One region of the Paraburkholderia sp. SEWSISQ10-3 4 genome, then DNA from elsewhere that is predicted to be linked to it. Evidence: predicted binding sites of a transcription regulator. Region 1 holds the regulator's gene; each other region holds the start of a gene.
The links. The regulator HrcA, encoded in region 1, represses chaperone genes, less so after heat shock. The targets are predictions, from matches to a motif close to TTAGCACTCNNNNNNNNNGAGTGCTAA.

Region 1 (9,884 bases):
ATCAAGGGCCGGCTCGTGTCCGAAGGCGCGAGCGACGCAGCGCGTCGGCTGCAGAAGCAGCTCGATGCGATCGTCACGCCGTTCGTCTATCGGCGTTATCTGGACTTCGGTGTGATCAGCGCAATCCGCGCGCTGCATTTGCAGATTCGCCAGGAAGCGCAGCGGCGTGCCTCGATGCGCCCCGACAAGGCCGACGACATCAAGCTGGGCCGCGGCGGCATCCGCGAAATCGAATTCAGCGCTCAGGTGTTTCAGTTGATCCGCGGCGGCCAGGATGCCGGCTTCCGGGTTCGACCGACGCTCGCAGTCTTGCGGCACGCGGCCACGCACGGGCTGCTCGATACCTCGGTCTGCGTGAAGCTTTCACAGGCTTACCGTTTCCTGCGCGAACTCGAGCACCGTCTGCAATACCGCAACGACGCGCAAACTCACGCGATGCCGGTCGATCCTGAGGAGCGTGTGGCGCTCGCGCAAGCCATGGGTTGCGACGACTATGCCGCGCTGATGCTCAAGCTCGACGCGCACCGCGAGTTCGTCGAACAGCAGTTCGACCAGATTTTCGCCGACAAGGTGAGCGGCCGCGATGGCTGCGGCGCACCGGAAGACGGCGCGGCGGTGTGGATCTGGAGCAGCGCGCTCGCCGACGACAGCGCTGAGGACGCGCTTCGCGCGCGTCTGATCGAACTGGGTGTGTCCGAGCCGGACGAGTTGCTGGCGCGCTTGCGTGCGATATGGCAGTCGTCGCGTTACGCGGGGCTCGCCGAGCGTAGCCGCCAGCGCTTCGATATCGTCGCGCAGCGTGCGCTGGAAGCCGCGCGTACGTTGGAGCCGGTCGAACGGCGCGGCGATACGGTGGCGCGTTTCTTCGACTTGCTCGAAGCCGTGAGCCGGCGCGGCGCGTACCTTGCGCTGCTGACGGAATATCCGCAGGCGCTGCATCGGGTGCTGTCGGTGCTGGGTGGTTCACACTGGGCCGCTGGCTACCTGATCCGCCACCCGCAATTGCTCGACGAACTCCTTGACGAAGAGGCGATGGACAGTCCGTTCGACTGGCCTGAATTCAAGCGCACGCTGCGCTTGCGTCTGGCCGCGGCGGATGGCATCGAACAACAGATGGATCTGCTGCGCCACGCGCACCAGGCCGAGGTGTTCCGCATCCTGTTGATCGATCTGGCCGGCAAGTTGAGCGTCGAGCATGTGAGCGACCGCCTGTCCGAGCTCGCCGATGCCGTGCTCGACGTCACGCTCGAAGCCGTCTGGAACCAATTGGCCAAACGCCACCGCGAGGTGCCGAAGTTTGCGGTGATCGCGTACGGCAAGCTGGGCGGCAAGGAGCTCGGCTACGCGTCCGACCTCGACGTCATCTTCCTCTACGACGATCCGGACGATGCCGCTGCGGACGTCTACGCCACCTACACCCGCCGCCTCATCACCTGGCTGACGACGGCGACCGGCGCGGGCACCTTGTTCGACGTCGACTTGCGGTTGCGGCCAAACGGCGAGTCGGGCCTGCTCGTCACCGATCTGGATGCGTTCCGCCGTTATCAACTACGCGAAGGCGATGCCGCGAATACCGCGTGGGTGTGGGAGCATCAGGCATTGAGCCGCGCGCGCTACTGCGCGGGCGACGCCGAAATCGGTGCGAAATTCGAGCAGATTCGCGAACAGGTGCTGACCACGCCGCGTGAGGCCGCGCCGCTCGCGAAGGAAATCGTCGAGATGCGCGAGCGCGTCGAGGCAGGGCATCCGAACCATACGGCGCTGTTCGACCTGAAGCACGATCGCGGCGGCATGGTCGATATCGAATTCACCGTGCAGTACTGGGTGTTGCTGCATGCGGCGAGCGATCCTGAACTGATCCGCAATACCGGCAATATCGCGTTGCTGCGCGAAGTGTCGCGCTTCGGCTTGATGAGCGAGGCGGAAGCGGAGACGGTCGGGGCGGCGTATCGGACCTACCGGAAGTTGCAGCACCAGTTGCGGCTCGACGGGATGGAAAAGGCGCGGGTCGATCCCGCGCTGGTGGTGACGGAGCGTGAAGCGGTACTGAAGCTGTGGAAGCGGGTGTTCGGCTGAGGCTCCGCGATGATTTCCGTCCCGCGTTCCTAGGCCGCCAGCATTTCCTTCGCGTGCTTGCGGGTGGTGGCGGTGATCTCCAGACCGCCGAGCATGCGCGCGACTTCTTCGACGCGGCTCGCGCGGTCGAGTGAGGTCACGCTGCTGACCGTGCCACCCTTGCCATTGCCCGACTTCGCCACCTGGAAATGATGGTCGCCGCGTGCGGCGACTTGCGGCAAGTGCGTGACACACAGCACCTGACGCGCTTGCCCCAGTTGGTGCAGCAAGCGCCCGACCACTTCGGCGACGCCGCCGCCGATTCCCGTATCCACTTCGTCGAAGATCAGGGTTGGAGTCGGACTCGCGGCGCTCGCAATGACCGCGAGAGCGAGGCTGATCCGCGCCAGTTCCCCGCCTGAGGCGACCTTCGCGAGCGGCCGCAGCGGCACGCCGGCATGACCGGCGACGCGGAATTCGACCTGTTCGAGCCCATGCGCGCCACCTTCCGGCAACGGCACCAGCGCCACATCGAAGCTGCCGCCTTTCATCGACAGTTCCTGCATGCCGGTGGTTACCGCTGCACCTAGAGCCTTGCCGGCCTTGGCGCGCGCCTTCGAGAGCTTTTTCGCTTCGGCGAGGAAGGCTTCTTTGGCTTTGGCTTCGGCCGCGTGGAGGCTGTCGAGATCGGCGGCGGCGTCGAGCGCGGCAAGTTGCGCGCGGCGCGCTTCGTGTTCTTCAGGCAGCGTCTCGGGTTGCAGGCGGAATTTGCGTGCGGCCGAGTGCAGCGCGTCGAGACGCTTTTCGACCTGGGCAAGCCGGTCGGGATCCAGTTCGAGTTTCTGCGCGTAGTGGCTGAGCGAATACGCCGCTTCCTGCAACTGGATCTCGGCTGGTTCCAGTGCCGCCAGCACGTCGTTCAGCGCCGGGTCGATCTCGGCGAGGTCGCGCACCTTCGACACGATCGAGGCGAGATGCGTGATCATCGCTTCGTCAGATTCGGACAGCGCGCCGAGCGCCCCTTGCACGCCGTCGATCAGATTGGCCGAGTGCGACAGGCGCCGATGCTCGGCGTTGACCTCTTCCCATTCGCCCGGTTGCGGCGAAAGTTTGTCCAGTTCGGTGAGCTGCCAGGCGAGACGCTCGCGCTCCAGTTGCAGCTCGCGGTCGCGCGTTTGCGCATGCTCCACGGCCTGCACCTTGTCGCGCCACGACCGCCATGCCCGCGTGACAGCTACCGCGGTTTCCGTGAGGCCGGCGTGGGTGTCGAACAGTTCGCGCTGCGCGTCAGGACGCATCAGCAACTGATGCGCATGCTGCCCGTGAATGTCCACCAGCATCTCGCCGACTTCGCGCAACTGCGCGAGCGTCGCCGCCGTGCCGTTGATGAACGCGCGCGAGCGGCCATTTGCGTCCACCACGCGACGCAGCATGACGGTGCTGCCGTGATGGCCGTCGTCGGCGGTCGTGCCGAGCGCCTGCTCATCGAGCCATTGCTCGACTTGCGCATGCGTCTCGAATTCCGCGGTGATGTCGGCGCGGCTCTCGCCGGTGCGCACCACGCTTGCTTCGGCGCGGGCGCCGAGCGCGAGGGCCAGCGCGTCGATCAGGATCGACTTGCCGGCGCCTGTTTCGCCTGAGAAAACGGTAAAGCCGCTGTCGAATTCGAGGTCGAGCGCGGCGACGATGACGAAGTCGCGTATCGAGAGGTGGCGAAGCATGGAGGTCGTCTGGTGAGCTTGAGATTCAGGGTTCGGCAGCGGCGTTCGTGTTCCGATAGCCCGGCGGTCCGGCATTCCGGCGCTCGGGGACCGCTCAGGGCTTGGTATCTTCTTCGTGCGACGGGTATTCGTTCCAGTGCAGTTTCTTGCGCAGCGTGGCGAAATGGCTGTAACCGACCGGGTGCAGCATCGGCACCGTATGGCGCGAGCGGCGCACTTCGATCGTGTCGCCCAATTCCAGCGAAGTGAACGACTGCATGTCGAAGTTGACGTTTACTTCGCGGCCCGAGACGATCTGGATGCTCACCTTCGAGTCGTCCGGCAGCACGATTGGCCGGTTCGACAACGCATGCGGCGCGATCGGCACCAGCACGATGCCTTGTAGTTGCGGATGCAGGATCGGCCCCTGCGAAGACAACGCGTAGGCGGTCGAACCCGTTGGCGTGGCGACGATCAGGCCGTCCGAGCGCTGGTTGTACATGAAGCGCCCGTCCACCGAGACGTGCAGTTCCGCCATCCCCGAGAAACCGCTGCGGTTGACCACCACATCGTTGAAGGCAAGCGCGTGATAGATCGGGGCGCCGTCGCGCATGATGCGCGCCTCGAGCAACATGCGCTCTTCGCGCTCGAAGTTACCCGAGAGCATTTGCGGCACGATCTCGCGCATGTCGGAGATCGGAATGTCGGTAATGAAGCCCAGGCGGCCGTGGTTGATGCCGATCAGCGGCGTGCGGTAGGGCGCAAGCTGGCGGCCAATGCCTAGCATCGTGCCGTCGCCGCCTAGCACCACGGCAACGTCGGCGCGCGCGCCGATCTCGGCGGGGCGCAGCGCCGGATAGTCGGTGACGCCGATTTCGGCGGCGGTGTCGGCTTCGAATACGACCTCGAAGCCGCGCTTCGCGATGCACGAGGCGAGCGCGGTCAGCGGCTCGCCGATGCCCGGCGTATTGTTGCGCCCGACGAGCGCGACGGTCTTGAACTGGCTGGTCACTTGCATGCCGGCATTACACCATAGGTAGGGCCTGAAAAGAACCGCAGACAGACCCGGTGACGGGCCTGCGCAAACGGGCTGCCAGCGCATTGGAGGATTATCGTTAGAATGGTGAAGCCTTGATGACATGCGCGCCGGCAAGGATGCTGCACACAGCGCCAGTCAAGGCGCCGCACAGAATACCTGGCGTCGCCCCGCCAACCGGCGGCGCGATTGTCAGGGGTTGGCGCCGTTAGCGCTCGCTGTAGCCGCACCATTGAGCTAAAATTTTCCGTCATGCTAGATCCCCGCGCACAAACCCTCCTTAAAACGCTGATCGAGCGCTACATCGCCGAAGGTCAGCCGGTCGGCTCGCGCACGTTGTCACGCTACTCCGGCCTCGAACTGAGCCCGGCCACGATCCGCAACGTGATGTCCGATCTCGAGGACCTGGGGCTCGTCATCAGTCCGCATACGTCGGCGGGCCGGATCCCGACGCCGCGCGGCTACCGGCTGTTCGTCGACACCATGCTGACGGTGGAATCCGCCGCGGACGAAGAAGCGGTGATGCGTATCGTCAAGACTACGCTGCAGGCGGGCGAACCGCAGAAAGTCGTCGCCGCGGCGGCCAGCGTGCTGTCCAATCTGTCGCAGTTCGCCGGCGTGGTGCTCACGCCGCGCCGCAGCCACGTGTTCAAGCAGATCGAATTCATGCGCCTGTCGGACAAGCGCATTCTGCTGATCATCGTGACGCCCGAAGGCGACGTCCAGAACCGCATCATGGCCACCCAGCGCGACTTTTCGCCGTCGCAGCTGGTGGAAGCCTCCAATTACATCAACGCGCACTTCGCGGGCCTCTCGTTCGACGACGTGCGCCGCCGCCTGCGCGAAGAAATCGACGAATTGCGCGGCGACATGACCACGCTGATGCACGCCGCGGTCACGGCCAGCACGGATGAGTCCGACACCGGCGAGACCGTGCTGATTTCCGGCGAGCGCAACCTGCTCGAAGTCGCCGACCTGTCGTCGGACATGGCGCGCTTGCGCAAGCTGTTCGATGTATTCGACCAAAAGACCAGTCTCCTTCAGTTGCTCGACGTGTCGAGTCACGCCGCGGGCGTGCAGATTTTCATTGGCGGCGAGTCGAATCTCGTGCCGATCGAGGAAATGAGCGTCGTCACCGCGCCTTATGAGGTGAACGGCAAGATCGTCGGCACGCTCGGCGTGATCGGGCCGACCCGCATGGCTTACAACCGCGTGATCCCAATCGTGGACATCACTGCGCGGCTGCTTTCCCTGACGCTCAGCCAGCAGTAACCTGCGGTCACCGTTGGCTGCGGTACATCTCATGCTGCAAATAATGCGCGACGGCGCGCGGCTTGCCAATTGGCCGAATGGCCAGGGGGCCCTGGCGGACCTTGCAATGGACCGCGCCGCTATAATGAATTCCACCTGAACCGACTCTCCGCCCCAAGCGGTTATCCCTGCTGCCTATGCGCTTCGACCTCGAGCGGCCATCACAGAACGCCACGTCACACCGTGTCGCCGTGTTGCTGATCAATCTCGGCACGCCCGACGCGCCGACGCCGCGTGCGGTCCGGCGCTATCTTGCGCAGTTCCTGTCCGATCCGCGTGTGGTCGAAATTCCGGCGCTGCTGTGGCAGGTGATCCTGCGCACGTTGATTTTGCCGTTCCGGAGCCCCGCGTCGGCGAAGAAGTACGCGGCCGTGTGGATGCCGGAAGGCTCGCCACTGCGTGTCTTCACCGAGAAGCAGGTGGAGGGTTTGCGCCATCTGCTGCAATTGAACGACTACACGGTACTGGTCGACTACGCAATGCGGTATGGCACGCCGGGCATTCCGGCCATGCTGAACCAGCTCAAGCTGGCGGGCGCCGAGCGCGTGCTGCTGATGCCCATGTATCCGCAATACTCGTCGTCGACCACGGCCACGGCTTTCGACGACGCCTTTTCGGCCTTGAAGCGCATGCGCAATCAGCCGGAAATCCGCACGGTGCGGCAGTACGCCGAGCATCCGGCGTATATCGCCGCGCTCGCCGCTCAGGTGCACCACTACTGGCATCAGCACGGCCGGCCGGATTTCGCGGCGGGCGACAAGCTGGTGCTGAGCTTCCACGGCGTGCCCAAGCGCACGATGGATCTCGGCGATCCGTACCACGAGCAATGCCAGCAGACCGGCGCGTTGTTGACGCAGGCGCTGGGATTGACGCAGGTGGAATGCCGCGTCACGTTTCAGTCGCGCTTCGGCAAGGCCGAGTGGTTGCAGCCGTACACCGCGCCCACGCTGAAGGAATTGGGCTCGGCGGGCGTGCGGCGTGCCGACGTGTTCTGTCCGGGTTTTACCGCCGACTGCCTTGAAACGATCGAAGAAATCGGCATGGAGGTGCGCGACGAGTTCCTGCAGGCGGGCGGCAAGGAGTTTCATCGGATTCCCTGCCTGAACGCCTCGCAGCCGTGGATTGCCGCGCTTGGCGAGATCGTCGCGCAGAATCTGCAGGGCTGGCCCGTGCAAGCAGTGCCGGTGCCGCACACGACTGGGGCTTAAGCAGGCTCATGAACTACAGGATTTCAACCGAACCGGGCGCGAAGCTGCGCATCGACAAATGGCTTTGGGCGGCGCGCTTCTTCAAGACACGCTCGCTCGCGGCGGATGCCGTCGAAAAAGCGCACGTGCGCATCGGCGGCGCGAGCGTCAAACCGGCCAAGGAGGTGCGCGTAGGCGACCTGGTCGAGATCGAAATCGAGCGGATTGTCTGGCAGGTGGAAGTGCTGGGCGTGTGCGACGTGCGCGGCCCGGCCAGCGTCGCGCAGACGCTCTATGCGGAAACGGAAGAGAGCAAGGTGAAGCGACAGGTCGAGCAGGAGCGGCGCAAGACATACCGCGAACCGGCCGCCGCTTTGCACGGCAGACCGACAAAGCGCGACCGGCGCACTATCGACAAACTTTCAGGTGGGGATTGAACAATTGTTCCATCGTCGCGTGCACACCGCCGTACTCGGTGGTGTGATCGTTGACGGCCCCGGACATGCAGATGGTCGTGGTGCCCGCGATCAGTACCAATGCGACCACCGATATTGCAAAGGTCAGTTTCACGGTACTCCCCTTGGGAAGATTCAGATGGAAACAGGCGAATCAGGTGGAATTGAAAATTATCGGTAAGGCTTACGTTAGATTAGGGTTAACGTGTCTTTTCCGACGCTTTAATGGAGCATAGGCCACTTGTTGAGCGCACTCAATCTCAATCTGATTGCGACGCAATAATGGTTGTAACCGGGCATTTCTGCCGCACGTCCGCGGTGTGAAAAGTTCCGGGAGAGGCGCTTGAATTGGGTCTTTCCGGCCCCATCTGGCGTTTCGATACGCGTTAACGTAGTAAGTTGTCTGTCGCAATTTTGCAACGCACAAATTGCGGCAGTTTTTGACGCGTTGCCGCCACCGATAGCTTTAACTTTTAAACGACTTTCAGCGACATGGAAAACACGCAAGAGAACCCGACGAGCCAGAATCCCACGCCCGCCGACGAAACCGCGCGCCAGGCCGCCGAGGCTGCGGCACCCCAGCAGGACGCGGCTGCAAACGCAGCGCCTGAAGCGCCGGCAACCGGCGCGGAAGCCGCATTGGCCGAGGCAGAAGCGAAGCTTGCCGAGATGCAGGAGAGCTTCCTGCGGGCGAAGGCGGAGACTGAGAACGTGCGCCGCCGCGCCCAGGAAGATGTCGCCAAGGCCCACAAGTTCGCGATCGAAAGCTTCGCTGAGCATTTGCTGCCGGTGGTCGACAGCCTCGAAGCAGCGGTTGCCCACTCGTCCGACGACCTGCAGAAGGTCCGCGAAGGCGTCGAGCTCACGCTGCGCCAGCTCTCCGGCGCGCTGGAGAAGGGCCGCGTCGTCGCCCTGAACCCGGTTGGCGAGAAGTTCGACCCGCACCGTCACCAGGCTATTTCGATGGTGCCGGCCGACCAGGAACCGAACACTGTCGTTGCTGTGCTGCAAAAAGGCTTCGTGATCGCCGACCGCGTGCTGCGTCCGGCTCTCGTGACTGTCGCGGCACCGAAGTAAGCAGCCCGCGCCGCGGCACGGGCTACTGCAGAAGCGGTGTATCAGCCGGTCCGGCTGACAGGCGCCGTCATGGCCAACATTCCCGTCGACGCCACTGCGGTCATGCTTCACAGCGTGCCCACATGGCTCTTCTTTTATCGAGGCAAGCGGCTCGGCCGGGCAGCCGGCTGGCGCAGTCTCGGGCAGTTCGAGGCGGCGGTTGTGGTCGCGCGGGAAACGATCCGTGCGGCCAATGTGGTCGGCAGCACGGCAAATGGTGAAAAAAGCGGCAAAAGTTCGACCGATTGAAAAAAATTAAAGACCGCATCGCAAAAGAGGTCTTGAAAACGATGCGGACGCACTTATGTTGAGTGCAGGTAGGAATTCAGAGCGGATCGCCGTACCGCCAGATGGGCAAAAACGGCGATTCCCGCAGCGATCAAAGTCAGGAGATTAGTAAAAATGGGCAAAATCATCGGCATCGACCTCGGCACGACCAACTCGTGCGTGGCGATCATGGAAGGCAATTCGGTCAAGGTGATCGAGAACTCGGAAGGCGCGCGCACCACGCCGTCGATCATCGCTTACATGGAAGACGGCGAAATTCTCGTCGGCGCGCCTGCGAAGCGTCAGTCGGTCACGAACCCGAAGAACACGCTGTACGCGGTTAAGCGCCTGATCGGCCGCCGCTTCGAAGAAAAGGAAGTGCAGAAAGACATCGCGCTGATGCCGTACAAGATCATGAAAGCCGATAACGGCGACGCATGGATCGAAGTGCGCGACCAGAAGCTCGCACCGCCGCAAATCTCGGCGGAAACGCTGCGCAAGATGAAGAAGACCGCTGAAGATTACCTCGGCGAGCCGGTCACCGAAGCTGTGATTACGGTTCCCGCGTACTTCAACGACAGCCAGCGTCAGGCTACCAAAGACGCAGGCCGCATCGCCGGTCTGGAAGTGAAGCGGATCATCAACGAACCGACCGCAGCTGCGCTGGCATTCGGTCTGGACAAGGCCGAAAAGGGCGACCGCAAGATCGCGGTGTATGACCTGGGCGGCGGTACGTTCGACGTGTCGATCATCGAAA
Region 2 (9,884 bases), on a different contig from region 1:
GTAATCGCGCCACAGCAGCGCCAGCGTTGCGCGCACCAGCGAACGCGGCGCGCGCTCGATGCCGTGCGCATGATCGGCCAGGGTGAGGTTGCAGCGCGCATAGAAACGCCGCGCGTCGGCATCTCCGGTGGCGCGGCCGCTGACGCGCAGCGCCTTGGCGCAAGCTTTGGCGAGACGCCAGAAATCGTAGGGGTCCGGACCGGCGAGTTCGGTAAAGACGGCGTCCAGCTCGTCGAGCGCCGCGTTCGTGAACGCCAGCGCAGCACCACTGCTATCCGGCTGCGAGCGCAACACCGGCAGCAGCGCGCGCTCGTAGCGAGCCCGCAAATGGGCGAGTTGATCCGCGGACTGGTTATGCAGCGAGACCGGCGGCACCGGGCGGGCGCTCAGCGCGAGATCTTCGAATGCGACGGTCGAACCCGGCGTGTGCTCCGACAGATGGGCACACAGCGCGTGATAGTGATTGAACAGTGTGGAGGAGCAGGACAGCTCGCGCAGATTGTGGCGCTCGAGCGCCGCGCGGAAATCGTGCAATGCGGCGCCGAATACCGGCCGCGGGCTGTCTGCTTCAGCCGGATCGCCCTCGGCCAGAGGCGAGAGCCGCACCAGCGCGTCCGCGAAGCGCTGCGCGCTGAGCCAGCCGGCCTCGCGCAACGCATGCGACGCACGCAGCAGCGCCGAGGTGCTCTCGCGGTGTTGTTCGAACGCCAGCAACGCCTCTGCCAGCGCCAGCTCCGCAGGTCGGACAGCGCCGCCGCGCGGATTGGGCAATGCATCGAAAGAATCGGGTGCAGCGGATCGAAGAGTCATGGGCAGGCGACAGGAAGCTGACGGACCGCCGCTTCGGCGCTGCACGAGAGACTGATCGGCTAACGCGCGAACTGGCGGCAGGACAATCACAGATTACCGCTGCGACACGGTGCAACCGGGGGATGTTCCGCGCCACCGCGTTGGGGCTGCGCGCCGAGCGCATCGACCGCGTTCGATCCGACCGACGCCGCCAGCAAAACGCCGCGCCGCAACCACACGGCATGGCGCTCAGCTGGAGACCGCCGTTTGCCCCTTGGCCCTCAGATCTGGACCATCTCGAAGTCTTCCTTGCGCGCGCCGCATTCCGGGCAGGTCCAGTTAATGGGAACGTCCTCCCAGCGCGTGCCCGGCGCAATGCCTTCCTCCGGCAAACCAGCTTCTTCGTCGTAAATCCAGCCGCAAATCAGGCACATCCAGCTTTGATATTCCATTCTTGTGTCGCGTCGTAGAGTCCGTGGAAACGGGAGCCATGATGGTACCGTGTTGCCGCCCCAATGCCTAGCAAACAGAAACGCGCAATCGTAGTGTGCGGCGGCCTTTGGCTAGAGGGTTGCGTCGGTTTGGCCGGCGCTTGCGCGCGGGGGTCGCGCCTGGTTGCCGGTTATGTGCTGCTGACTTGCGGCAACCTGCCGAAGAATGCGAAAAAACGCCCTCATGACAGTTTAGGCCGCATAATTGAGCCGATTGCGCACCGTCTGCGCCTAAATACAGCTCCTTTTTGTAAATCTTCATGCCCAGCGATACGCCTCCGATCGTCCTCACCTTCGGCCTTTCCGATCCCACCGGCGGCTCCGGCCTGCAAGCAGACCTGATGACCCTTGCCAGCATGGGCTGCCATGGCGTCTCCGTGCTCACGGGCTATACCGTGCGCGACTCGGCAAGCTGCGATGAAGTCACCGGGCTCGATCCTGAAGTGGTCGCGACCCAGGCCCGAATGCTGCTCGAAGACATGCCGATCGCCGCGTTCAAGGTCGGCGCATGCACGCGCGCGGAAGTGGTCAGCGCGATTGCCGAGGTGGTCGCCGATTACGACGACATCCCGCTGATCCTCGCCCCCGATTTCACGCTCGACGACGAACACGTGCTCGCCGCCGACGAGCTACGCGAAGCGATCGCCGATCTGCTGGCGCCGCAAACCACCTTGCTGGTCGCCGATTCGGCCACACTGCTCGCGCTCGCCCAGCCGGACGGCGACGCCGAAGCACCAAGCCTCGACGCGGCGATCTCGCATCTGCTGTCGCAAGGCTGCGAATACATTCTGTCGACGGAAACCGGCACGCACCGGCTCGTCAATACGCTGTTCAGCGAAGACGGCCAACTGCGCCAGGATATGTGGGACCGCGGCGCCCATCGGATCATGGGCATTACCGACACGCTCGGCGCCGCGATTGCCGCCTTGCTGGCCAATGGCCAGGAACCGGCGGAAGCCGTACGTGAGGCGCAGGAGTATCTGTATCAGGCAATGCGCAACGCATTCCGGCCAGGCATGGGCGCCTATCTGCCGGATCGCTTTTTCTGGGCTCGTAGCAGCGACGACGACACGCCGCCAGCAACGGGCAAGGACGCGGCACCGGGCGAAGCACGGCATTAATTTGACGACTCGACGCGTCTGCTGCGCAAGCGGCAGGCGCTTGGCGAGCGTTTCCACTTCAGCGGCGGCCCGACAGCCCCGGTAAAAAACCCGCATTTCTGCGGGTTTTTTGTTTTTGGGAAGCACGCCTCGCGGCCGCGTGCCACCAACTCGCCTTTCCCCGTCTTGATCGATGTTCGCCGTGGAAAGCCCCGCGCCAGCGGACACGCCTGTACGTGATCTCTCCCTCAGGCCTCGCCTCAACACATGGCCGAGCTCGACTTCCTCGCGAAACCCAACGGAACTACCGCTCCTTTCACAACGCCAACATGCGTTTTAACTTGTAATTAAACGTTACAGCACCGGTTTTATCTCCGAGCTAAGCTTTCTATTTCGTAAATCTGTCATAAGCCCCCATGGCCTCACCAATTTTCTTCATCCATCCGCCTAAGAGCGGCGGATCAACCGTTATCTCATTTTTTGATCTGAATAAAGGCAAAGATCAGTTCGTGAATTTCGAATGGGAGCGAGAAGGCTGGGAAAACAGTCACGCCAAATTGATGACCACGAGGATTGGCGGAGGCCATCAGCCCTATGGCATGCACAGGAACCTGAAGAGCGCGCTGACGTATTGCACGATTCTGCGCGAGCCGCTGGCACGTCAGATATCGCACTACTGGTACGCAGCCAACGGCAAGAACGGCGAAGTTGAGCGAGGCGCCGGTATGTCGGCAACCGAGGCTCTGGTTCGGCGCGGCACCATCTCGCTCGACGAGTGGGTCAGCGAATCACTCGCGGGGAAAAACCTGTTTACCCAGATGTTGAGCGGCCATTCCGTAGTCGACGAAAGCAGCCTCGAAGTCGCGCGGACCCATGTTCTCCAACATTTCGCGGCAACCGGCGTCTGCGAAGACATGAGCGAATTTTTACTTCGGCTCTGCGGAAAGACCGGGCTCGAATTGCCCTTTTTTTTCGAAACCAACAAAACGAGTGGCTCGCCCAAAAACAGAACTCATGTGAGTGAAACAGCAAGGCAAACGTTTGCCGAAGAGAATCGTTTCGATTACGAGATATTTCAGGACGTCAACCAGGCGATAGCGCAACATGCCCTGCAAGCAGGCGACGTGTTTTCAAAGGCCCTGGCGTCGGTGCGCACCATTCAGGAGGCGATCAATCAGCTCGAAAATCCGTACGCGCACAGTTCGATCGTTTTCGGTTTTGACGAAAAATTCCTCTCGAAAGTGGTGAGCGTGATCAACCAGTTTGATCTCACTCCCATCAAGGAATACATAGAGTTCGCGCAGAGCCAACCGCACACTACCGCCGACATGTACGACGGTTTTGTCGACGCCGTCCATAACGGCGTGATTTCGGGCTGGGCCGTCAATCTCACCCGGCCGGAAGAAAGAGTTCCGCTCGAAGTCCGCGTTGGTACGGAGGTCGTCGCGAGAGGTTCGAGTGGTGAGTATCGGCCCGACGTTGCTGGCGCGGGATACCCAAGCTCCCACGCTGGATTTTCAATTCCTCTACCCGCGGGCATATCAGACGGTTTTCACGTCACGATCGAAAATTCGCTGGAGCGCCTGCACAACGCAGGCGTCTGGCGGCAAGGTTGGCACTGCGCCGCCTGAGTCGAGAGAGAACAATGGGACAGCCCCTGCCTTTTCTGCAACGCTTCCACGGCGAAGTGACCGCCCGCGACCGGATGCAAATGTTCCGCCACAAGCCGGTTACGATCTGGCTGACGGGGCTATCCGGGGCGGGTAAATCAACAATCGCTTTCGCACTCGAGCAGCAACTCGCATCGCTAGGCCATGCATGCTACGTCCTCGACGGAGACAATATCCGCCACGGTTTGGCGTCCGATCTCGGCTTTGACAAGAACGACCGGCGTGAAAATATTCGCCGGGTGGCGCACGTGGCCCAGTTGATGAACGACGCAGGCCTCATCGTTATCGCGGCGCTTATCTCACCCATGTGTGAAGACAGAGCGATGGCGCGCGAAATCGTTGGACCCGGCAATTTCATCGAGACTTATCTTTCCGCCTCGGTCGACGCTTGCGCCCGTCGTGACCCGAAAGGTCTCTATGCCAAAGCCCGCGCCGGCGAGATTGCGTCGTTTACTGGCGTATCGGCACCCTATGAAGTCCCGGCTGATCCTGAGTTGAAGATAGATACGGCCGTGTTGACGCCGGCCGAGAGCGTAGCGCATATATTCAGCTACTTGCGCGACAACTGCCTGATGAACACCGATTGCATCGAGCGCTAGTCATAGCGAACCGGCTTATCGTTAGCCCCAAAACAAAAAACCCGCATTTCTGCGGGTTTTTTGTTTTGGGAAGTACGCCTCGCGACGCACCTCCCCATGTGTTTCCAACTGAGCCTCAAACGAGGCCAAGTGAGGCTCAATCGGAGATTACATGTCCATGCCCATGCCGCCCATGCCGCCGGGCATACCGCCGCCCATCGGAGCATCTTCCTTCGGCAGTTCGCAAACAGCTGCGTCGGTGGTCAACAGCAGGCCAGCGACCGAAGCTGCGTTTTGCAGCGCCGTGCGCGTCACCTTCGTCGGGTCCACGACACCTGCGTCAACCAGGTCGACGTACTCGCCGGTTGCAGCGTTGTAGCCGTAGTTGCCCGTACCAGCAGCAACAGCTGCCACCACGACGCTGGCTTCTTCGCCACCGTTCGTGACGATCTGGCGCAGCGGCTCTTCCATCGCGCGCAGCACGATCTTGATACCTGCGTCCTGATCGGCGTTAGCGCCCTTCAGGCCAGCGATTGCCGTACGTGCACGGATCAGTGCGACGCCGCCGCCAGCAACGATGCCTTCTTCCACAGCTGCGCGCGTTGCGTGCAGTGCGTCTTCGACACGTGCCTTCTTTTCCTTCATTTCGACTTCGGTCGCAGCACCGACCTTGATCACTGCAACACCGCCGGCCAGCTTGGCCACGCGTTCTTGCAGCTTTTCACGGTCGTAGTCCGACGTAGCTTCTTCGATTTGCGTGCGAACTTGCTTCACACGTGCTTCGATGGTTGCAGCTTCGCCAGCACCGTCGATGATCGTCGTGTTTTCCTTGCCCACTTCGATACGCTTCGCTTGGCCCAGTTCAGCCAGCGTTGCCTTTTCGAGCGTCAGGCCGGTTTCTTCAGCGATAACTTGACCGCCGGTCAGGATCGCGATGTCTTCCAGCATGGCCTTACGACGATCGCCAAAGCCCGGAGCCTTGACAGCAACAGTCTTCAGGATGCCGCGGATGTTGTTCACAACCAGCGTAGCCAGCGCTTCGCCTTCGACGTCTTCTGCAATGATCAGCAGCGGACGGCCAGCCTTAGCGACTTGCTCGAGGACCGGGAGGAGGTCACGAATGTTCGAAACCTTCTTGTCGTGCAGCAGCACGAACGGGTTTTCGAGCACAGCAACTTGCTTGTCCGGGTTGTTGATGAAGTACGGCGACAGGTAGCCGCGGTCGAATTGCATACCTTCGACAACGTCCAGCTCGTCTTGCAACGACTTGCCGTCTTCAACGGTGATGACGCCTTCCTTGCCAACCTTGTCCATCGCTTCAGCGATACGGTCGCCGATCGACGAATCGCTGTTTGCCGAGATCGAACCGACTTGAGCGATTTCCTTGTTGGTCGTGCACGGCTTGCTGATCTTGCGCAGTTCTTCGATCGCTGCGAACACAGCCTTGTCGATACCACGCTTCAGGTCCATCGGGTTCATGCCCGATGCAACGTACTTCATGCCTTCGCGGACGATCGACTGAGCCAGAACCGTTGCGGTCGTGGTGCCGTCACCTGCGTTGTCGCTGGTCTTGGAAGCAACTTCCTTGACCATTTGTGCGCCCATGTTCTGGAGCTTGTCTTTCAGTTCGATCTCTTTCGCGACCGAAACACCATCCTTCGTGACCGTCGGGCCGCCGAAGCTGCGTTCCAGGACAACGTTGCGACCCTTCGGGCCCAGCGTGACCTTCACAGCGTTCGCGAGGATGTTCACGCCTTCAACCATCTTGGCACGGGCGGAATCACCGAATACGACGTCTTTAGCTGCCATCTTCTAACTCCTTGAATTCTTTGGGATATGACCGGGAAAAGTAGCGACTGGCGCTTACTTCTGCACCACGGCCATGATGTCTTCTTCGCGCATCACGAGCAGTTCGTTGCCGTCGACCTTGACGGTCTGGCCTGCGTACTTGCCGAACAGGACGCGGTCACCAACTTTCACGTCGAGGGCGATTTGTGCGCCTTTGTCGTCACGCTTGCCCGGGCCGACTGCCAGAATTTCGCCTTGATCCGGCTTTTCTGCTGCGGCTTCGGGGATCACGATGCCCGACGCGGTCTTGGTTTCTTGATCCAGACGTTTGACGATCACGCGATCATGCAAAGGACGAAGGTTCATACATACTCCTCTCTTGATTGAGACTGAAGAACGCTGAGAAAACCCGGCTGGCTGAGCCAACCGGCGATGTTGTTAGCACTCTCGTGCAGCGAGTGCTAATTATATGGACGGGTGGTGACAAATTCAAGAAGGGATGTCGCTTTGTCAGGTGTCGAGATTCACTTAACTTTGAACTTTGTTCACTTAAGTTTGAACTCGGAACATACATTCCGACACGGCGGTGACACGCATTTTCCATAACAAACAACCACTTAGCATCGAAAATGCTATCTCTTGGTAGCCCGCGTGCCGTACGAGACTGAACAGCAACCGGTCACAAAACTTCACGATCAACGTTAAACTTAGGGCAAACCCTGAATCAGTCACATTCATCAGTCACGCTCTGGAAATTCGAAAACCATGATACGGCCAGCGGCCGCCATGCTACCGCCCTCCGTGTCAGGGCAGATCACCGTTCAGTTGCTCGATCAAGTCATCACCGCGGAATGGTAACGACGGCTTAAAGGTAAATACCCAGCGTTGTCGACTGCCGTACAGACCTCCTTTGTCCCGGGCCAGCCGCGATCGGTGCAAACCGACCAAGCGATCTACAACGTCCGTTAAACCTGCCATATCGGACGCTTGACGCGCGCACAAACTGTCCGCTCCGCACAGACGCGCTTTGCCACAGGAATGTTCGCTTCCATGATGGCTCGCTAGAGGTGCACGAGATTTCAACCAACTAACCCTGTGCACAGCGCAAGACGAGGTTTCGACTTATGTATAGGGGGATTTAGAATATCGAAAAACTGACTCGAATTCATTCGGGGGGACGATGGCTTCGGAACGGCTTCCGCAAGAGAGTGAGGCGCAGCGCATCGGGCATCGCGCAGAAAAATGTTTCGCTGCGAATCAGCCTGATAACTGGCGGCCGAAGCCGACCGACGGCACTGACGATGTTGGACTGGATTATCAGGTTCAGTTGGTTGACGACGGACAGTATGTCGGCCTATTCCACGTCCAGCTCAAAGGCAGTGAATCACCTACGCTGAACGCGACGGGCGAGTTTTACTCTGTCCCCCTTGAAAGATCGACGGTGAATTACTACCTCCGCATCGGCGAGCCAGTTCTGCTCGTCTTCGCGGATCTGAGTTTTGACTCGAACACTTCGAGATGTCCCGCGTTTTACGTCTGGATACACGACGATCTGAAGCGCCGGGAGCGTGAGGGACTATCAGAAAACTCCAGTGACACGCTCACTTTTCGCGTACCCGTTGCGAGTCGGCTCGAAGACGCCACCGACTTGCTGCCCGATCTCGAGCGGAATCGCAGAAACCGCGATATCGCGAACGAATTGAATTCGGTTATCGAAGCCAAACTGCCTTCGTTGAATTACGAGGATATGTGTGTAGTTGCTTCAAGAGCTGAATCAGAGTCTCCTGGTGCGCGTACGATGACGTATCCAAGACCTTCGAGGTGGTGACTTTGGAGTCCAAAAGTTCTCCGGAAAAAGATTCGTGGCAAGGTCGTAATTACCGATTTAGTCTACCGTATTCGTTTCGCTGTTGCTTGATCTTCTTGGCGTCCTGCTCTTCAAGTTCCTCGAATACATCGAAGCGATTCTGATTCCGTGGCATGCCTCTCATCGACATACGGTATCAGCGAAAAATCCAGCCGGTGCACTCGACAGCCAGTCCCTGTCGATCGTCAAAGCCAAACAGTGAACCTGATGTCAGGTTCGTTGTTGTCCAAGCAGGCCGTGTGACAGTAAACGAATCGCACATTCCAAGGGAGCTCACTTATCCACATCGAGCATAGCCCGCCGCCCCCCAAGGTTGCCGATGTCGGGCTGCGCATGGCGGAATCTACAACGCTCGGGGCCGCCGACCCATCAACTATATCGCTCACGCCCTTGTTGTCAACTTGCGGACTGGCAAATCAAGGAGCCACCCATTTCCCACACCACCTCTCCCCGTCATGTTCCAGACTCGCGCGGACATGGCCGGTTGAATACAAGTTGAGGTAGTCGATCTTCGAAATCCTTACGTCAATCAGGCAGAAATTCTCGAACCCTACCGATTCACCGTCCACTCCGGCATCTGTCTTTGCGTACGCGTCTTCCGGAGAAGCTACCGGCGTGCCGGGAATGTGCGGCGTACTGTAGACGATCAAAGTTCGAGGTCTGCTCAAGTTCCATGCCGGCTTGGTTTTTTCGGGATCTTCTATGATTCTTGCGATACCTTGAAGACGAATCTGTATCCCTGATTCGAAGTCAGAACCGACAATTGAGATCCGGGCATCTTTCCGTAACTCCGTAACCTTCTGCGAACGGACGTCCGTGTGGAATGTCACCGAGCGGTCCTCGCGACTGGCCCGACGCAGCACTACATTTCGTACTGCGGGCGCCCCGTCGACGCCCACTGTCGCAGCCTGCAGCACCGTAAATGGCGAATGTTCTCTTCCAACGTTCGCACCTGCGTGAAGAAGATTCCAAATTTCATCAACGATTTCGTCCAAGGCTAAGCCCTCACTTCATTTCGTACATCGACACGAGGTTACGTTTCTCTCATAGCAAACATAGGTGATCAAACTCAGCAGTCGCACAGCACCCGCGCTTCATCCAGAAGTTTCATTCGAGTTTGGCTGCTTCGTGGCGTAATGATGTGCCGGGCCCTTCGGTGGACCCATGCTAAAACTCCCGCCCATCCGCCTAGCAAGCCGCTACAAGATAATCCGACGCCGTGCTCCTTTAGCGCGACCGCCGTGCCTGTGGCTAATTGGCCCCTTTAGTCAGCATTCTTCGCCGTCAACGGGATATACGAAGCGCTCTTGAGTTGGTACATCGTCGAACCTCCCCTTCCAAAATGCTGTCACGACGTCCACACGGTACAACAACCGCACATTGTTTCCTCGTAATGGCAGATCCGATCTCACTACTTCGCCTGCCGTCCGTTTGCGTCTTCGCCCGGAACGGCTATCGCCCTTCCCCCCAGGTATCGCTAAGCGTAAAACCCGCAGCCAACGGATCGTCTGGATCCACGCCGAGCTGCTCGATCCCATAGATCCAAGCACGGCCTCGAATACGTGGCAGCACGGCGGGCCGTCCACCAACTTCGGTTCGGC
Region 3 (9,884 bases), on a different contig from region 1:
GCAGGCGGTAAGAGCAGTAAGCCGCGAAACCTGGCCTTTGGACTGAACCCCACACGGTCCGCAACCAGCTTCGCTCAGTAACCACGTAAAGCTAGAACTCAACGACGACTGTCGACAACGAGACAAGGATTGGAGGTGTCAATGGATGGGAATCCGTTTCTGAAGATTCAGCGCCTGGGACGCGCGCTGATGCTGCCGATAGCAGTGCTGCCGGTTGCCGGCCTGCTGCTGCGGTTGGGCCAACCCGATGTGTTCAACATCAAGATGATCGCCGACGCCGGCGGCGCGATCTTCGACAACCTGCCGTTGCTGTTCGCAATCGGCGTGGCGGTTGGCTTCGCGAAAGACAATAACGGCGTGGCGGGTCTCGCGGGTGCGATCGGCTATCTGGTCGAAATCGCGGTGATGAAGGACATCAACGACAAGCTCAACATGGGCGTGTTGTCCGGGATCGTGGCGGGTATCGTCGCGGGCTTGCTGTACAACAAGTACAAAGATATCAAGCTGCCAGACTACCTCGCATTCTTCGGAGGGAAACGCTTCGTGCCGATTGTCACCGGCGTGGTCTGTCTGGTGATAGGCATTGTGTTTGGCTATGTATGGCAGCCGGTGCAAGGCGTCATTGATACGGCCGGCCATTGGCTGACCACCGCAGGTGCGCTTGGCGCGTTCGTGTTCGGTGTGCTGAACCGCTTGCTGCTTGTCACGGGTCTGCATCACATTCTCAATTCGCTGACGTGGTTCGTGTTCGGCACCTTCACGCCGCCGGGTGGCGCGCCGGTGACGGGCGACCTGCATCGCTTCTTCGCGGGCGATCCGACTGCGGGCACGTTCATGACGGGCTTCTTCCCGGTCATGATGTTCGGTCTGCCGGCCGCGTGTCTCGCGATGTATCACGAGGCACCGAAAGAACGTCGCGCGATGGTGTTCGGCTTGCTGGCTTCGATGGCGCTTACCTCGTTCCTGACGGGCGTGACTGAGCCGATCGAATTCAGCTTCATGTTCCTCGCGCCGGTGCTGTATGCCATCCATGCGGTGCTGACGGGCTTGTCGCTGGCGATCTGCTCGGCGCTCGGGATTCATCTCGGCTTTACCTTCTCGGCTGGCTTTATCGACTACGTGCTGAACTACGGCCTGTCGACCAAGGGCTGGTGGGCGATTCCGATCGGCCTCGTGTACATGGTCGTGTATTACGGACTGTTCCGCTTCTTTATCCGCAAGTTCAACATGGCAACGCCGGGTCGTGAACCTGCTGCCGAAGAAGAACAGATCGAGTCGTTTGCGGCTGGCGGTTTCGTGTCGCCGGTGGCGGGTGCCGCCGTGCCGCGCGCACAGCGTTATATCGCCGCGCTGGGTGGCGCGTCGAACCTGTCGGTGGTGGATGCTTGTACGACGCGATTGCGTCTGTCGGTGGTGGATGCCAACAAGGTTTCGGAAAGCGAACTGAAGACGATCGGCTCGCGTGGTGTCCTCAAACGCGGTTCGACCAACGTGCAGGTGATTATTGGACCGGAAGCGGACATCATCGCTGATGAAATCCGCACGGTGATCGCACAAGGCGGTGGCGATGCCGTGAAGCCGGTGGCTGCTGCTGCGCCTGCTGTCGCTGCGGCTCCTGTGGCTCCTGTGGCTCCCGTGGCGACCGCAAGCGGTGCTAAGGGCGGTCCGCTCGATCCGGATCCGTTGCGTTGGCTCGCCGTGTTCGGCGGCGCGGGCAACGTCGTGTCGCTGGATGCCGTGGCGGCCACGCGTCTGCGGATCGTGGTTCGCGATCCGTCTGCGGTTGATCGTCAACGTCTTGCTACGCTCGATACGGCGTGGGTTTCGGCCGATACGTTCCACATCGTCGTTGGCGACGCAGCACAGCGCTACGCTGCACAACTGGCGACGCGTCTGTCGCCCGATACGGGTGCCGGTACGGCGCCGCAGCTGGCGTAATGCAACGTTGAGGAGCGGCCTGCGCCGCTCCATTGTTAAGCTTCTGTTCCGATGAAGCAGCAATAAAAAAGCGGCACCTTGATTCAAGGTGCCGCTTTTGCGTTTGCCGGCTTGAGCCTAACGGCGCGCGACCAGTAACAGATCCATCAACGTGCCTTCTGCTTACCCGCTTCCAAAGGCCGGCGCGTTTCCAGCCACATCACATTGATAATGCCGAAGGCCAACGCCACGCCAATGCCAAGAAGCCAACTGAAATACCACATCACAAACTCCTGTTATCCGTATTCCTGATCAATACATAGAATGGTGATTTTCTTCGAGCGCCGCGGCGGTCACCTTGCCTCGCATCACGCGATACACCCAGCTCGTGTAGATCAGGACGATCGGCAGGAAAATGATTACGGCGATCAGCATGATCTGCAGCGTCATGCGGCTCGAGGTCGAATCCCATACGGTCAGGCTGCTGCGGCCGTCGAGCGAGGAGGGCATGATGAACGGGAACATCGAGAAGCCCGCCGTCAGGATCACGCCGATGATCATCAGCGAGGTCGACAGGAAGGCGCTCTTTTCAAAACGCGAGCGCGCCAGCAACAAGGCAAGCACGCCACCCACGAGGCCCGCCACCGGCGCGATCACCATCCACGGATAGTTTGCGTAGTTGGTGAGCCACAAGCCGGGCGCGCCGATCACGTTCTTCAGCAGCGGGTTGGCCACCGTATCGAGCGGCGCGGCGTCGACGATCTGATAGCCGCCGATCATCGTGGCGATCAATGCGCCGGCAAGCAGGAATAGCACCACGGCGGCGAGCGAAGCGATCCGCAGCGCGAGCGATGCACGCTCGGCGACGACGTCGTCCGCCTTCATCTTCACGAAGGCCGCACCGTGCGCGGCCAGCATCGACACGCTAACGAGTCCGCACAGCACGGCGAACGGGTTGAGCAGAGCGAAGAAACTGCCGTGATACGTAACGCGCAGATCGGTGTCGAACGAGAACGGCACGCCTTGCAGCAGGTTGCCGAACGCCACGCCGAACACCAGCGCCGGCACGAAGCCGCCGACAAACAGCGCCCAATCCCACGCACTGCGCCAGCGCGGGTCTTCACGCTTGCTGCGGTAGTCGAAGCCGACCGGCCGGAAAAACAGCGAGAACAGCACCAGCAGCATCGCGAAGTAGAAGCCGGAGAACGACGCGGCGTACACCAGCGGCCACGCGGCGAACATCGCGCCGCCCGCAGTGATGAGCCACACCTGATTGCCTTCCCACGTTGCGCCGACCGTATTGACGACGATGCGTCGCTCGGCGTCGGTCTTCGCGATGAACGGCAGCAGAATCGCCGCGCCCATGTCGAAGCCGTCGGTGAGCGCGAAGCCGATCAGCAGCACGCCGATCAACACCCACCAGATCAGTTTGAGGGTTGCGTAATCCATGATGATCTTTCCCTTGGAACAGAGTGGCGGCGAATCATGCGGCCGTGTTGGTCGGCAGCGACTGATTCAGCGGCTGTTGTTGTTCGTGGTGATAGCGCCCCGTGTGCAGTGACGAAGGCCCGAGCCGCGCGTACTTGAACATCAGCATGATTTCGATGATGAACAGCACCGTGTAGAAAACGACGAAGCCGGCAATGCTCAGGTACAGATCCCCCGGCGTCAGACTCGATGCGGACAATGCGGTCGGCAGAATGCCGGCAATGGTCCACGGTTGACGGCCCACTTCAGCAACGATCCAGCCGAATTCAGCGGCGAGCCACGGCAACGGAATCGCCCACACAGCCCAGCGCAGGAACCAGCGGCGTTTCTCTAGGAGCAGGGAGCGCTGAGCGCAAAACCAGAACGCCAGCACGAAGGTCGCAAGGAAGAGGATGCCGAGGCCGACCATCAGTCGGAACGAGAAGAATACGGGCGCTACCGGGGGAATCGTTTTCTTGGCGGCCTGCACGATCTGATCCGGCGTGGCGTCGGTGACGTTCGCGGTGAACTGCTTGAGCATTAGGCCGTAGCCGAGGTCTTCTTTGTGCGCGTCGAAGGCGGCTTTGGCTTCGTCCGTGACATCGCCTTGCTTTAGCTTTTGCAGTGCGGCGTAGGCGAGCATGCCGTTCTTGATGCGCACTTCGTTTTGCGCCATCAGTTCTTTCAGGCCGACCACCGGTTCGTCGATCGAGCGCGTGGCGATGAGGCCGAGCGCATACGGGATCCGGATCGCATAGTCGGTGCGTTCTTCCTTCTGGTTCGGAATGCCGATGATCGTGAAGGGCGCCGGTGCGGGCGCCGTTTCCCATTCGGATTCGATGGCGGCCAGCTTGACCTGCTGAACTTCACCGGTGCGGTAGCCGGATTCGTCGCCGAGCACGATCACGCACAGTGTCGAGGCCAGGCCGAAGCCGGCGGCAATGGCGAACGAGCGCAAAGCGAATTCGGTGTCGCGGCGCTTCAGCAGATACCACGACGACACACCGAGCACGAACATCGAAGCGGTCACATAACCGGCCGATACGGTGTGCACGAACTTCACCTGCGCGACCGGATTGAATAGCACCGAGAAGATGCTGTCGAGTTCCATGCGCATGGTCTGGTAGTTGAAGGTAGCGCCGACCGGATTATTCATCCAGCCGTTGGCCACCAGAATCCACAGCGCCGACAGATTCGAGCCGAGCGCGACGAGGAACGTGACGCTTACGTGCTGCACTTTCGAGAGCCGCTTCCAGCCGAAGAAGAAGAGGCCGACGAAGGTCGATTCGAGGAAGAACGCCATCAACCCTTCAACGGCCAGCGGCACGCCGAAGATGTCGCCGACATAGTGCGAGTAGTACGACCAGTTGGTGCCGAACTGGAATTCCAGCGTGAGGCCGGTGGTGACCCCCATCGCAAAGTTGATGCCGAACAGCTTGCCCCAGAACTGGGTCATGTCTTTGTAGATCTGCTTGCCGGTCATCACATAGACGGACTCCATGATGACCAGCAACCAGGACAGACCGAGCGTGAGCGGCACGAACAGAAAGTGATAAAGCGCCGTGATGGCGAACTGGAGGCGCGACAGTTCTACGACTTCGCTAACGGGCATGTTGACCACCTTGGGACGGATGCGAGGCAGGCACGGACAGCAGCGCCTGCGCGACTTGTTCAGGCGGCAGCGACATATGCTCCGCCTGCGGATGATTGAAGAACGCGTACTTGAGCACCATCAGTAATGCGAATTTGATGGCGAGGACGATGGCGATATCCCGCGCCAGCGTCGGACCGCGCGCCCAGGCAGCGAGCCGTTTGCGCAGGCTCGAGCGAGGGGTGCTATGGCGATTCAGGGCTATGGTCATGATCGGTAGAAGGCAACTTCACACCGGCTTAACCGGCTGGATCCAGGCCGGTTCGGAGGCTTGGCGAGTTCATCCCGATTCTAGGAGCAATGACCTAGTGCGCGTAAGTTCGGCACTGCGGCATTGGGTCGCGAACGTCACGCCGTCGGGACAGTATTGCTATGGGGTTTGTGATACGTCAAGAAACACGTGTTTGGTGGGCATGTTCTTGAGTGAGTGCGCGTGCGTCTTCGATCGAGCGCTGGCATTGTCGAGTGGGCACAAAAAAGCCCTGCCTTCTTGCGAGGGCAGGGCTCTGCAGCTAAACAGTGTGCGCCAGACGAGCCGGCACGACTCAAGCTTTAAGTGTTACGCATATTCAGTCAACGCGCCGCGCATTTTCTTCATTGCGCTTGCCTCGATCTGGCGGATGCGTTCGGCCGACACGCCGAATTCGTCGGCCAGTTCGTGCAGCGTCGAGCCGCCCGAACCGTCGTCCTCCACCTTCAGCCAGCGAGCCTCGATGATGCGGCGACTGCGGGCGTCCAGCGCGTCCAGCGCGCTCGCGATACCGTCGCTTTGCAGCTTGTCGCGCTGACGCGAAGCCAGCACGGCTGTCGGCTCGCTATGCGAGTCGGCAAGGTAGGCGATCGGCGCGTACGACTCTTCGCCGTCTTCGACCTGACCTTCCAGCGCGATATCGCCGCCGGACAAGCGCGTTTCCATCTCGGCCACTTCTTCACGCTTCACGTTCAGCTCTTTGGCGAGACCTTCGATCTCGTCCGGCGTGAATGCGCCGAGACCCTGTTTGTGGCTGCGCAGGTTGAAGAACAGCTTGCGCTGCGCCTTGGTGGTGGCGACCTTCACCATCCGCCAGTTACGCAGAATGTATTCGTGGATCTCAGCCTTGATCCAGTGCATGGCGTACGACACGAGGCGCACGTTTTGCTCGGGGTCAAAGCGCTTCACGGCCTTCATCAGGCCAATATTGCCTTCCTGGATCAGGTCGGCATGCGGCAGTCCATAACCAAGGTAATTGCGCGCGATCGATACGACCAGCCGCAGGTGCGACAGGACGAGACGGCGTGCGGACCCAAGGTTGTCCTGCTCGCGAAATTCGGTGGCGAACTGGCGTTCTTCCGCCGGCGTCAGCATCGGAATCCGATTTACGGCCTGGATGTAGGCGTCGATATTGCCCAGTTGACCGGGCAGCAGCGAGGAATGCGAGAGCGCCAGCGCACCTGCCGAAGCGGCCTTAGCCGACGACGGGCTCAAAGTACTCGGAAGGGTCATTGCATGGCTCACGTAGGAAACTCCTTTGGAATCAGACAAAAGCGTGTTCAGTTAAAACGACTCCAGCGTTGGATGTTAGCACTCTGATTTGCCGAGTGCTAATACTTAGAGGCCGTAGGGGCATCCAAGTTCCGTAAATTCCTATTGAAATTTAGGTTTTGATAGCCATGGAGGGCTCTGTCGGCAAGTGCGTGTGCGCCGTAGAATTTACCTAACACATTCCTTTCGGTCTTATAAGTGACCGACTTTTTCTAAAACCGAAGTGACTAATTGCGGAAATTCAACATTCTTCAGACAATCCACGAAATCAGGATTGTCTTTAGAATAGGCGGAACAATTCGAAGGTAATCAGCGTTCGACTAGGTCGGGTGTTCGATGAACAACAAAAAAAATGTTTGGCGTGGTCTGGCTCTAAAAGGTTTGTCGGCGGCTTTGCTACTTGCCTGCTCCGGAGTGGCGGCAGCCGACCAGTTCGGCGTGCAGATCGCCGGCGGTCTCGGAGATCACCACATTAAAAAACTCGATCTCGGCCTGGTCTGGGATCCGAATCTGACGTGGTGGCAGATCGGCGATTGGCACTTTTCGCTGATCGGCGAAGCGCACGTGGCCTGGTGGCACACCGACGAAGGCAATGTGCACGAGAACATCGGCGAGATCGGTGTGACGCCTATCATTCGCTTCATCGACGGAGCGGGTGCGATTCGCCCTTACATCGAAGCAGGTGCCGGTATCCGCCTCCTGTCGAGCCCGAGAATTTCTACTGACCTCACGCTCGCGACCGCGTTCCAGTTCGCCCCCATGGCGGGAGTCGGCCTGCAATTCGGCAGTCACCAGCAGTACGAGGCGGGCTACCGCTTCCAGCATATTTCCAATGGCGGTATCAAAGAGCCGAATCCTGGTATAAATTTCCACCAGCTATATTTGCAATATAACTTCTGACGACCGTGGCCACGTTCGGCTCACCGGTGCAAGGGGCTGAGCAATGGCGGCAAAGATAATCGAAGCGATTCGCGGGCTCGAGCGCGAGCGCTTCCGTGCGATGGTCGACGGCGACGGGCAGTCGCTCGATGCGCTGCTCGCGGACAACGTGAGCTATGTCCATACGAACGGCAAGCGCGAAACGAAGCGACAGTTCATCGACGGTATTACCGCTGGGCGCCGCCGCTATCGGCAGATCGAGGTGCAGTCGCAAGATGTGCTGCCGGTGGGGCGCGAGACCTGCGTCGTCACGGGGCGCGCGCTGATCGAAATGGAAGCGAACAATGGCGCGCTGCTGTTTCCGATTGCGTACACGGCGATTCACACACAGGAAGACGGGCAATGGCGTCTGATTGCCTGGCAGGCGACGCGTTGCGCGATCGAGTGAGCTTTTTGAGCTCACTCCGTTTCGCCAGTCGCAGTGGGTGAGCGCCTTGTGAGCGCTCGAACGGCAAGAGCAGGCGGGTTGCACCGCTCATGCTGAATTGGCCGCCTGGTGGGTCGGTCAGGCGGGTTTTGATGCAGTTGCGCCGCCGCTAATGCGGTCCAAACGGGGAGGGCGGCTCCGCCCCGTCTCAAGTCACTCAGGCAGCTACGCGCTGCAGATCCTCATCGCTCCACACCGGCCGCTTTGCGGCATCACCCGCATACGGATGCCGCGGATGCACCGGAATCTGATTGCAGCGCTCGACCACGCGCCGCACCGCATCGATGTCTGAAAAATCGAGGCCCGGGTCGACGCCCTGCGCGTGAAGGTTCATCGCGAGCGTAACGAGGTCCATGTTGCCGGTGCGCTCGCCATTGCCGAACAGACACCCTTCGACGCGATCCGCGCCCGCCAGCAGCGCCAGTTCCGTAGCGGCCACGGCGGTGCCGCGATCGTTATGCGGATGCACCGACAGCACGATGCTGTCGCGATAGCTGAGATTGCGGTCCATCCATTCGATCTGATCGGCGAACACGTTCGGTGTCGCGGCCTCGACGCTCGCGGGCAGGTTGACGATCATCTTGTGGTCGCGCGTGGGCCGCCAGGTCTGCGCGACTGCGTCGCATACTTCGCGCGCGTAGGGGAGTTCGGTCGCGTTGAAGGTTTCGGGCGAATACTGGAACGTCCAGTGCGTGTCGGGCCGCGCCTGCGCATGTTCCTTGATGAGGCGTGTGCCTTCCACCGCCAGTGCCTTGATCTGCTCCTTCGACTGGTTGAAGACGATCTTGCGAAACGACGGGCAGATTGCGTTGTACAGGTGCACGATGGCGCGCGGCGCGCCCTCCAGCGATTCGAACGTGCGCGCAATCAGTTCGGCGCGTGAGGGCACGAACACTTCAATCGTCACGTCGTCGGGAATGCGTTTTTCTTCGATCAGCTTGCGCACGAAATCGAAGTCGGTTTGCGAGGCCGACGGGAAACCGACTTCGATCTCCTTGAAGCCGATCGCCACCAGCATCTCGAAGAATTCGAGCTTTTGCGCGGCATTCATCGGCTCGATGAGCGCCTGATTGCCGTCACGCAGATCGGTGCTCATCCAGATCGGCGCCTGGTTGATCGTGCGGCTCGGCCATTTGCGCCCGGTGAGGCGCACTGCGGGAAAGGGGCGGTATTTTTCAGCGGGATTGCGCAACATGAAATTGACCCTCGCGCCTCGTCCGAAGGGTAAACGGACGAACGCAAACGACTACAGGTTGTGAAGAACTACGGTCGGGGGTGAGACAGTAACTGCGGGGAGCTGCTTTGAAGACCGCGCTTTGGGCAACTAATCTGGATGATTCAGGCTGCCAACGCGCGGCGCTACGTCTGACTTACGCTAGACGTAGCGATAGGGGCCGCGCTAGGCGGCCGGAGGTAATTCGGAGGGTGTTCGGAAGGGAACGCATGCGTCTAATGTATGACGGCTCGCCGCGGCGTGTCAACCCGCGGCCGTCATCATGGCGCGTGCGGGCTATGCCGCAAGCACTTTGTTGCACTCACGCCGCGCACGTCACACGGGTATTTTCGCGACGTCGACGATCAGCTCCACTTGCCGTTCGATCGCGCTCGGGACAGGCGCTTCGCCGCGCAACACGGCGTCGATCCAGGCGGCTGTGGTCGCGGCGTCGCGAGCTTCGGGCAAGTCGACTTCAGGCGCGTCGGGCGACGAGCGCTCGTGCGGCACACGCGTTTCGCAGATGCCGTCGTGCAGCCAATCCACTTGCACCTGGCGGCGCGTGTCGGCCACCGCTTCGCCTTCGGTGCCGCGCGCGAGCAGGGCGCCGCCCTCCGCGGCGGCCGGGTGCGTGTTGAACAGTTGGGTGAGACTGTCGCGATATGGCGGATGCGTATAGTTCACGAGCCGCAGCCCGGCGGGCGCGAACGGCTGCAGAATTTTCACGAGCGTGTGCGTTGAATTGCGT

Region 2: groES (co-chaperone GroES) is a predicted target of HrcA. The motif match lies at 6,855-6,881, and genes of this name have one in related genera.
Region 3: rpoH (RNA polymerase sigma factor RpoH) is a predicted target of HrcA. The motif match lies at 6,594-6,620, and genes of this name have one in related genera.

What each region holds. Positions count from the first base shown of each region.
Region 1 covers NZ_JALPRI010000024.1:74,320-84,203, reverse strand. The annotation lists gene glnE (bifunctional [glutamate--ammonia ligase]-adenylyl-L-tyrosine phosphorylase/[glutamate--ammonia-ligase] adenylyltransferase) at 1-2,076, shown strand, start outside; gene recN (DNA repair protein RecN) at 2,106-3,776, opposite strand; gene M0D68_RS30875 (NAD kinase) at 3,871-4,773, opposite strand; gene hrcA (heat-inducible transcriptional repressor HrcA) at 5,044-6,063, shown strand; gene hemH (ferrochelatase) at 6,240-7,310, shown strand; gene M0D68_RS30860 (RNA-binding S4 domain-containing protein) at 7,319-7,726, shown strand; gene M0D68_RS30855 (hypothetical protein) at 7,698-7,859, opposite strand; gene grpE (nucleotide exchange factor GrpE) at 8,237-8,821, shown strand; partial or broken gene M0D68_RS30845 (thioredoxin) at 8,924-9,109, shown strand; gene dnaK (molecular chaperone DnaK) at 9,263-9,884, shown strand, end outside.
Region 2 covers NZ_JALPRI010000009.1:96,580-106,463, reverse strand. The annotation lists gene M0D68_RS19060 (hypothetical protein) at 1-810, opposite strand, end outside; gene M0D68_RS19055 (rubredoxin) at 1,071-1,241, opposite strand; gene M0D68_RS19050 (hydroxymethylpyrimidine/phosphomethylpyrimidine kinase) at 1,541-2,401, shown strand; gene M0D68_RS19045 (chondroitin 4-O-sulfotransferase) at 2,797-4,011, shown strand; gene cysC (adenylyl-sulfate kinase) at 4,026-4,649, shown strand; gene groL (chaperonin GroEL) at 4,797-6,437, opposite strand; gene groES (co-chaperone GroES) at 6,492-6,782, opposite strand; gene M0D68_RS19025 (DUF4365 domain-containing protein) at 7,597-8,244, shown strand; gene M0D68_RS19020 (hypothetical protein) at 8,327-8,485, shown strand; gene M0D68_RS19015 (pyridoxamine 5'-phosphate oxidase family protein) at 8,700-9,278, opposite strand; gene M0D68_RS19010 (proline racemase family protein) at 9,736-9,884, opposite strand, start outside.
Region 3 covers NZ_JALPRI010000013.1:104,979-114,862, forward strand. The annotation lists gene ptsP (phosphoenolpyruvate--protein phosphotransferase) at 1-46, shown strand, start outside; gene nagE (N-acetylglucosamine-specific PTS transporter subunit IIBC) at 142-1,938, shown strand; gene cydX (cytochrome bd-I oxidase subunit CydX) at 2,085-2,201, opposite strand; gene cydB (cytochrome d ubiquinol oxidase subunit II) at 2,230-3,366, opposite strand; gene M0D68_RS22975 (cytochrome ubiquinol oxidase subunit I) at 3,401-4,996, opposite strand; gene cydP (cytochrome oxidase putative small subunit CydP) at 4,986-5,246, opposite strand; gene rpoH (RNA polymerase sigma factor RpoH) at 5,595-6,530, opposite strand; gene M0D68_RS22990 (acyloxyacyl hydrolase) at 6,894-7,457, shown strand; gene M0D68_RS22995 (nuclear transport factor 2 family protein) at 7,501-7,884, shown strand; partial or broken gene M0D68_RS23000 (2-isopropylmalate synthase) at 8,135-9,118, opposite strand; gene ybiB (DNA-binding protein YbiB) at 9,473-9,884, opposite strand, start outside.